One region of the Metabacillus sp. YM-086 genome, then DNA from elsewhere that is predicted to be linked to it. Evidence: riboswitches for the same ligand, from Rfam matches in the RefSeq annotation. Region 1 holds a riboswitch; each other region holds the start of a gene.
The links. A riboswitch is a leader RNA that binds a small molecule or an ion and turns the genes downstream of it on or off. The one in region 1 is predicted to bind cyclic di-GMP.
Positions count from the first base shown of each region.

Region 2: it holds a riboswitch for cyclic di-GMP, as region 1 does, so the genes downstream of both, ACEWK1_RS22090 (methyl-accepting chemotaxis protein) here and ACEWK1_RS06790 (nuclease-related domain-containing protein) in region 1, are expected to answer to the same signal.
Region 3: it holds a riboswitch for cyclic di-GMP, as region 1 does, so the genes downstream of both, ACEWK1_RS17740 (GGDEF domain-containing protein) here and ACEWK1_RS06790 (nuclease-related domain-containing protein) in region 1, are expected to answer to the same signal.
Region 4: it holds a riboswitch for cyclic di-GMP, as region 1 does, so the genes downstream of both, ACEWK1_RS09860 (amidase) here and ACEWK1_RS06790 (nuclease-related domain-containing protein) in region 1, are expected to answer to the same signal.

Region 1 covers NZ_JBLUOI010000010.1:84,944-87,146, reverse strand. Annotated here, with positions in the region: gene ACEWK1_RS06805 (hypothetical protein) at 1-519, shown strand, start outside; partial or broken gene ACEWK1_RS06800 (PIN domain-containing protein) at 535-870, shown strand; gene ACEWK1_RS06795 (hypothetical protein) at 863-1,087, shown strand; cyclic di-GMP riboswitch class I at 1,293-1,385, shown strand; gene ACEWK1_RS06790 (nuclease-related domain-containing protein) at 1,464-2,168, shown strand; gene ACEWK1_RS06785 (hypothetical protein) at 2,184-2,203, shown strand, end outside.
Region 2 covers NZ_JBLUOI010000071.1:2,908-5,110, reverse strand. Annotated here, with positions in the region: gene ACEWK1_RS22090 (methyl-accepting chemotaxis protein) at 1-1,380, opposite strand, end outside; cyclic di-GMP riboswitch class I at 1,486-1,565, opposite strand; gene ACEWK1_RS22085 (exonuclease domain-containing protein) at 1,722-2,203, opposite strand, start outside.
Region 3 covers NZ_JBLUOI010000045.1:10,699-12,901, reverse strand. Annotated here, with positions in the region: gene ACEWK1_RS17740 (GGDEF domain-containing protein) at 1-1,366, opposite strand, end outside; cyclic di-GMP riboswitch class I at 1,502-1,581, opposite strand; gene ACEWK1_RS17735 (hypothetical protein) at 1,766-1,993, shown strand; gene ACEWK1_RS17730 (cation diffusion facilitator family transporter) at 2,023-2,203, opposite strand, start outside.
Region 4 covers NZ_JBLUOI010000017.1:20,811-23,013, reverse strand. Annotated here, with positions in the region: gene ACEWK1_RS09860 (amidase) at 48-938, opposite strand; cyclic di-GMP riboswitch class I at 980-1,069, opposite strand; gene ACEWK1_RS09855 (flagellar hook-basal body protein) at 1,272-2,105, shown strand; gene ACEWK1_RS09850 (flagellar hook-basal body protein) at 2,122-2,203, shown strand, end outside.

The sequences.
Region 1 (2,203 bases):
TTTCATACAATATTATTTGCTGCTGGAGTTTTATCACTTCAACCTGAAACATTAGAAATTATTCCATCATTTCATTTCGTGTTTTACAGTCTCCTTGTTACAGCACTTTTATCCATTCACCTTCGAAATCAAGCACTAACAAAACTAGCAAGTAAGGAAGAATACTTCAGAAGAGAAGTAGAAAAGGTCGTAACGAAGAAAGATCAGTTAATAGCATTAAATGAAGTTAAAGAAAAGGAATTACAAGAAATGAAGAAAGAATTCATATGGAAGAAAAAAGCAGTCACAACGGACTTGTATATTCACAATAAAGAATTAGAAGGCTTAGAAAAAACATTAAAACCTAAAAGACGGCTGGCCAATTCTCTCATATTAAACACAATTATTTTGAAAGAGTTAGACAGATGTAAAGAAAATGACTATGAAATTGCGATCGATTCAAATGTATTTATGAAATTAAACAATGATTTATGTGACATCATCAAAAAATACAAAGTAGTCATAAGCCCTATTGTTTGAGATGAATGGAACGGATTAAAGAAAAATGAAGACCGAAATATTAGGGCAGCTGCTGCAAGAGCAAGTGATTTGTTCGATTATATGGTTAGCATAGGGAATGCAAGAGAAATTACGATGACTGAGGAACAGATCATTCAATTTAAAAAGGGTCTCACGATTAAGCTGACAAAAAAAGAAAATGATGATCGCATTATCGAGCATTATGCGTATGAAATGGAACATGGCAATTCTTCTATCATTGTAGCTTCAGATGATACAAACTTCGTAACGTCATCAAGATTAGCAGGACTAAAGGTAATGGAAATAAAAATACCACAATATTCATCAAATTGGAGTGAGTTAATTGCATAGTAGAAAAATGGAACGTGTAAGTGCGATGGGAATGTACGTATTTTCTTTCATGTTATTTCTATTAAGCGTCATAAACATGGCGTCATTTCTGGAACTAGGGTACGTGGCAATTCATATGGATGTTTACTTTTGTTTTGTTGGTGCAACAATTGCCATCTCATTATTATTTTATAGTGAAATAACATTTAGGCTTTTAAAAGGGATGAAAAAAATATAGGAATAGGTGTAGAAGTAGTCTTTCAAGTGAAAAGGAGCTCTTACGTCAGAAGCTATCAGTCAAATAATAGTAAAAACTTTTTTTGGAAAAAATGATATTTATCTGGAAAAACACTAAAAAAGACCTTATAATCAACATGACTAAATAACTATAAAATAACTTTCATTATGAAAATAGTAATGGTTCAATGACGATAATTGAATAGCTTTATTTTTGGCAAACTTTCCGAAAGGGTAGGACGCAAAGCCACGAGTCTAATATTCTATTAAATTAGAATGATGATCGTCGGGCTACCGATACACGAACTGTATTGTTACGACTACTGGCCGAAATATGTCTAGTAGTCTTTTTTATTTTAAAAAGGAGAAGTGAAGAGATGGCAACGATACATAAAGGCAGCAATGCTTTATCAAAGAAGGCAAACACATATTTAACCCTAGGTATCCTGTTTTGGATTCCACCAATAGCTTACTTCATTGCATTTTTCCAAGGCTTTCACTTTAATGGTATTTTTCATCTATTACCTATTGTACCGGGTTGGATTGGTGCCTACTTTTGGAGGAAATATTCAACATTGCGTGCTGGAATAAGTGGAGAAGAGCGTACAACAGAAATCCTGGCCAATCTCCCGGAAGGCTATGAGGTCTATAGTTCTGTTCAGCTTTCTACTGAGGAAGGAAGGGCTGAGCTTGATCATGTCATTATTGGGAAAAATGGAGTTTTTGTTGTTGAAGTGAAAAATCATAATGGAACCATTGCAGGTAATGAAGAAGACAGATCATGGACTCAACATAAGGTAGGGCGCAAAGGCGGAGAGTACTCAAAGGAAATGAGAAATCCAGTAAAACAGGTAAGACGTCAGGTTCATATCTTATCAAAGCATTTATCAAAAAATGGTATTAAAGTTTGGGTAGAAGGAAGTGTATTCTTCTCAAACCCTCAAGTAGAGGTATATGTAGAAACAAAGAAAACACCAGTTTTTACTTCATCATATGACCTACATGAATTCCTAACGAACTACAAACCAAGATACAACATAAAAGAAGCTGAATTAGAAACAGTGAAAAAACTTGTGAGCTAATATGGAGGAATTGATATGAAAATGAAACTAGTATT
Region 2 (2,203 bases), on a different contig from region 1:
TTGCTCCAAGCTATCCTTTACAAATTTCCCTCCAACTTCTGCCTCACTTACAGTTGCTTGTGCTAAATCAGAAACATTTGATGAGCTAGACGAAATTCTTAGAATTCCTTGTAGTACTTCATCTAATGCAGCATTATTTGCATCAATTTTCTGTGTTTGGCTTTCGGCTCCACTAGCTACCTGTTGGATTGCTTCTGTTACTTGTTTAGTTCCAGCAGTCGATTGATCTGCACTAGCAATCAACTCTTCAGAAGAGGAACTCACCCTTTCTGATGCTGTTTGAAGACTTACAACCACTGCACGTAAATTTTCGACCATTTTGTTAAAGCTCTTGGACAATTGTCCTACTTCATCATTAGAAGTTATGTTAATATCAACCGCTAAATCTCCATTAGCAATTTTTTCTGAAGAAGCAACTAAAATACGAATTGGTTGTAAAATAGAACGTATAATAACAAAAATAACGATAGCTCCGAGAATAGATGATACTAGTACTACAGCTAATGTTTTTAAAAAGATTCCTTTAGCGGCTTCTGAGATTTCACTAGTATACATCGTACCAGCAATTTTCCAGCCTGTTAATTCATTTGTAATAAAATCCATTTCCTTCGCTTTACCATCTATAGTATAAGAAAATTCACCAATATTACTCTTAAATAATTTTCCTACCCAATCACCCGTTACCTTTTCACCTTGCTTAGAAGGATGAATTAAGTAAGTTTGAGTTTTATCAACAATTGTTACATAGCCCTCTTCCCCAACCTTCACTACACTTATCATATCTTTTAGTACATTTAAGTTCACATCAACTGCCACTACACCTGAACCATCATTTAAAACTTTAGCAAATGTAACTGATGTTTCATTTGTATTAGCATCAATATACGGATCTGTTATAACAACTTCTCCTTTATTCTCCATTGCTAATGTATACCAAGGACGATCACGTGGGTCATAATCATCAGGAAGTTGAATTTTCGGCGAAACAATCATTTCACCCGTATCTGTTCCAATATAAATCGCTTGTGCTCCTGGTTTTGTTTCAATATATTGATTAAATTTCAATTTAATTTTCGAAATTTCCTCGATATCAATTTTTGCATTAGCCGTTTTTGCTGTCTGAGCAAAATATTCAATGTCCTTTTCTATAGGAATTAGCTGTGAATTCATAGAGGAATCAATTAGTTGCACACTTTCCTTAGCTGTTTGAAGCATGCTATCTTGTAACTCAGATTTTGCAGATTGATAAGAAATAAATCCTATAGCAAGACTTGGTACAAGTAAAATACATGCAAAGGCAATGATTAATTTTTTTCTAATCGTGAGGTTTCTGTCAAAACCTTTTAATACATTATTCTTAAAAACATTACGGATTTTCATGATGTTCTTTCTCCCTTTCTCGCCTCTATTACTCTCTGTAAAATAATAAAACTGCCCAAATGATAAAAATAAGGACAGCTCACTAACAAGTTCAAAGTTAATCATATCTGCAACTGGCTGGCATAAAATGATAAGCCCCTTTAGTTTTGCGTCCCATTTTTTCAAATGGTTTGCCCATTTCTTTATATTATATACAAATAATTTCGGCAATTCTGTCTAAAAATTTTGTAGTACTATCATACTACTTATAACATAATTTGGCTATCTTTTTAAGATAAATCATTATATTCTGAAACTTTTCCTATATAAAGAAAGAGCTATCACCTAGATAACCCTTTTCATTAAACCATTGTATAACGTTCATATAAATCCTTTAAAGATTCACACCCTAATCTTTTAAGCTTATTAACATAAATACTCCATAACTGAGCGGTCAACTTGGCATCCTCCAGAGCATGATGTCGACCAATAATCGGTATTCCATTATGGTTGCAGCATTCTTCAAGAGTAATAAGCTTTGCTTCAGGCTCTGCGATTCGGTACAAGAAGGACATATCTACAAGACGGTGCTTAAATGGTGCCCGGTATAGCTTCCAAGAGGCATGCTGTAAAAACATCTTTTCATGGTTTGCATGATGAGCAACAAGTGTATAGTCCTGGGCAAACCGAAAAAATTCAAACAAGGTTTCGGATAACAGCGGAGCAGTTGTTAATTGCTCGTTTGTTAAACCTGTTAAAGAACTAATTTCATTAGAAATTGGTTTTTCTGAGCGAACAAGTGAGTAAAAGGTTTCCTCTTCTTTAATTTCATCTCCCTTTACTT
Region 3 (2,203 bases), on a different contig from region 1:
GAATAGCTAATTGTTTGCGAATTTGTTTGATAATGGATTCTGTTTTATCAATTGTTAGTAACAAAACAAATTCATCACCGCCTAGTCTTGCGGTATGATGCTCAGTTCCAGCTGCTTCTTGTAAAATTGTTGCAAGGTATCGTATCGCATGATCTCCTGCCTGATGTCCTAATGTATCATTTATTTGCTTTAATTTATTAAGATCTAGCAAAACGAGGTCAAACATTTCTTTTCTATTTATGAGCTCTTGAATTTTTATTTCAAAAGCGGCCCTGTTTGATAAACCTGTTAAAATGTCATGGTATGCGAGATAATACTCACGTTTCCCCTTATTTTTGGCTTCTGTAACATCTTTTACCATAACAAATTGAAGTGTTTTTCCTTCAAGTAAAATAAAGTCAGAATCAAACGATAATATTATTTCTTCCCCTGTTTTATTAATAAATGAAAGTTCTTCGTTTGTAAGCCTAATACGATTTTGGAAAAAAGTTTGATGTGCTTTTATAAACCTTTCCTTATCAACCCCATTTAAAAAAGTTAGGATCGAATGTTGAATAAGTTCCTCATTGCTAACACCTAGATAATTGGCTACCTGTGGACTAGCCTCATGAACAATTCCCTCTTCATCCATAAGGAGGATCCCTAGTGGAGATCGCTGAAACAAGATGTTATATCGTTTCTCATACGATGATAAATAATCATATTTTGCCATACTTAGGAAGATCGCGTATGCCCAAAATAATGAGCCGTGCGGAACAAAGAAAGTGATAAAGTCAAATTCCGTATTCTGTAAAAGAATAGAGCCTACTAGCATCGTTATTGTCCATACAAAAAATGAGAGCATCCCTTTGAACCATAATTTTGCTGCTTGATTTCCCTTTTTCATTTCCTTTACTGCTAAGAAAAGGTTTACAGCAAGATAAGCAAAATCAACAATCCATAACAGTATTAACCCAGGACCTGGAATAAACATAGGGTCTAATGCGTTCTCATCAAAGCCTTTTAGCATCCATGAATCAAATGGAATCGTTGCGATCCCAATGATACCTGGTATAAATAATAGCTTAAATAACTTCCCGTTTTTGGTCTTATACATATTAGCATTGATTAAAAAAAGATGCAGTGATAACAAAGCACTAATAGCGATCGAACCATTTATCCAGTACACAACGATATGATCAAAATATTTAGGGTAAATAAGGAAAGAAGTAAATACGCCAAAAAACCATAGAGACGACGAAAGAAAAAATAAACTACATGTAATATGCTTCCAACTTTTTCGATTATGACCATAAACCATACCTGCAAAAAAAATAAAGATAATCGCAGGAATCAGATACATTAAACTGAAAAATAAAATTTGCAAAACCCTCACCTACTAAATAACACTAATGATGTTATAACCTCTTGCTTTCTAAATCTATACATTTAGAAAACCGATATAATATAAGAAACTGACAAAAAACAAAAAAACTGCTTAGCACAGCAGTTTTATGTAAAGATATGTAACCCGGCTGTCGTGCTGTGCGTAGACCCGTGGCTTTGCGTCCTATGCTTTCACATAGTTTGCCAAAAAATATTCTTTTAAAGTAGTATAGTCTATTTTTACTAGAAATGAAATAACTATTTTTTACATATATGAGTCCTCTTTACCATAATTAACTAAGAGTATAGCGAACGATGTCGAATTGTTAGTTTACTTCACAATGGTTACGACTTATTATCAGCCCCTTCTGTTCAGCTACCAACACAGCTTTATACAGGGTTGAGCTTTATTGCAAGCCTAGATAAACATGCTGTGCTTGAAGCACTTCACTCACAAAAGCAAATCATCGAAAAGGAACTCGAGCAACAAAAACAAGGAATGCGATCAAAAAAGCAATATATTGAGATTGACGAGATCACTTCGTTAACGTTTCAAAGCATTTTTAAGCAATATGAGCTGCAACTTGAGTTTCTTGAATCATTAATTAGTGTTTATGAGAAAAAGTAAAAAAAGGGAAGAATCCGCTCTTCCCTTTCTTAGTGTGGCTCTATATGGATATGAACTCTTTCAATATTATACATATCTCGAAGTCTTTCCTCGATTTTATCTGTAATGCCATGTCCCTCCACAACTGAAAGAGTGGATTTCACAAAAACGATCGCATCTACTGTGGTTTGATTACCGGATACGCGAGCCTTTATATCTTTTACGAAGGTA
Region 4 (2,203 bases), on a different contig from region 1:
AAAAAGCATGAACCCACCTAAGTGAATCCACGCCCAAATCCAAATCCCTACTCCAACTCCATCCAACTACCAACATGATGCACAGCAAACCCACCAAAACTTGAATAATCCTGGTATTGATCTAAAACAAGTCCTAACTGATTATTCATTTCCGCCTGACCTTCTTCAAAAAACGTAAAAAATCCGTCACTACTACCAAGATTCATCGTTTCAACTGCGATCGTTACATCTTTATTAAGCAACACAGCCAGATCCATCTCATATTTCACTAATTCAATAATGCCATTCGGGCCAACGGCTTTGTCGCGGTAGGCCATAATGGTCACTTCATCTGTATTTTTCAACGCCCATTCGGCTAGGTTTCCTTTTCCGTGCTTGTTACGGAAATTCATTTCATCAAACCAAAACGGAATGTCAACAGCGAGGCTGATATCTAATGCTGATGCGGTATTAGCGGCAGCTAAAATGGCTCCCTGGTATTTCAGAACAGCAGCACCATAGTTTGTTGTCCATTGCTCTGTTAAATATGGCTCAATATCAAGGTGAATTCCGGCGAACTTCTCACCAGCAGCTGCCCCGTTTTGATATCCACTAACCCAATTTGAAAAGTTCAAAAATGCTTTATTGTTAACACCCCAATTTGGTGCTCCATCTAACGCGTAAACATCCATACCTAGCTTTGCAGCTTCACTAATAAAAGTGTGATAGTAGGCAACATCAATACTACGGTCAATCTGCAAAAACACATGTGATACTTGCTTTGCTTCTAAAAACTGCAATGTAGCTTCACGGTCATACACAATTTTACTCGTATCCCAGAGCCATGTTGAATAATCTGGGGCACCCTCAGCTTGTGCTTTATGATTCAAAGCTAGACCTCCTAGTTGAGATCCTAATAAGAATAGTAATGTCAGAAGTACAACCTTCATTTTCATCATTTGCCTCTCCTTTTCATAAGCCCCATGGCCCAAAAAAGGAGCCTGGCAGCTTGGCAGCCGTACAATGTTCTCCATTGGGTAGGCCCATAGCTTTGCGTCCTTGCTTTTCAACAAGTTTGCCTTTTTCAGATTTTTCTTAAGTATAAGGGCTTGTCCGGTAAAAAGATATAGGAGTGGTTTCCTATCATTATTTTTCCCCTAAAATATAACAGGTAATTTCTGAAAAAATGTAATGAGAAAACAGCAAATGTCCTTTATAATAAATGATAGGGAATTCTGTCGAAAAGAATTCATTTGTACGGTAACAACTATGTGACTAAGGTGGGTGTACAGATGTTAAGAGGTTTATATACAGCAACAGCGGGAATGCTTGCACAGCAAAGACGTACTGAAATGCTTTCAAATAATATGGCAAATGCCAATACAGCGGGTTATAAAGCGGATCAAGCAAGTGTCCGCGCATTTCCCGAAATGCTTTTAAATAGATTGGAAAATAAATCAGTACCAACAACAAATGGTTCAAGCTTTGGTCAAATCACACCAATTGGTTCGATTAACACAGGTGCTTATGTTCAAGAACTACAAAGTACTTTTTCACAAGGTGGTCTTAAAGAGACTGGATTGTACTCAGATGTAGCTCTTTTAGAAGAGATTATTCCCTTAAATGCAGAAACAAATGTAAAAGGTGCTTTGTTTTTTGCGGTTCAAAATCAAGCGGGAGAAGAGCGCTATACTCGTAATGGCCATTTCACACGGGATAATAACGGGATCCTTCTTTCTGGTGGGAATCCGGTTTTATCTACAACTGGGCAGCCAATCTCCATTCAGTCTAGTGAATTCCAGGTAACGCCTGATGGCGAAGTGATTGCGGATGGAGAGTTCGTAGCGCAAATTGATGTTCGTTTTGAAGCGGATGTTCGTAACCTTGTAAAAGAAGGTAATGGTTTATACCGCACATTTAATAATGAAGAACTGCCAACAGCCGTAAACAACGAAAACATTCAATATAATCTAAGACAAAATTACTTAGAAACTTCAACAGTAGATGTTGGGCGTACGTATACAGATATGATGACAGCGTACCGTTCGTTTGAAGCCAATCAAAAGGTATTGCAAGCTTATGATAAAAGTATGGACAAGGCCGCGAACGAAATCGGCCGCATATAATAGGGGGTACTAGTAAATGCTACGCTCAATGATAACAGCGACGAATACGATGAGTCAGCTTCAAAAGCAGCTTGATCAAATCGGCCACAATATGGCTA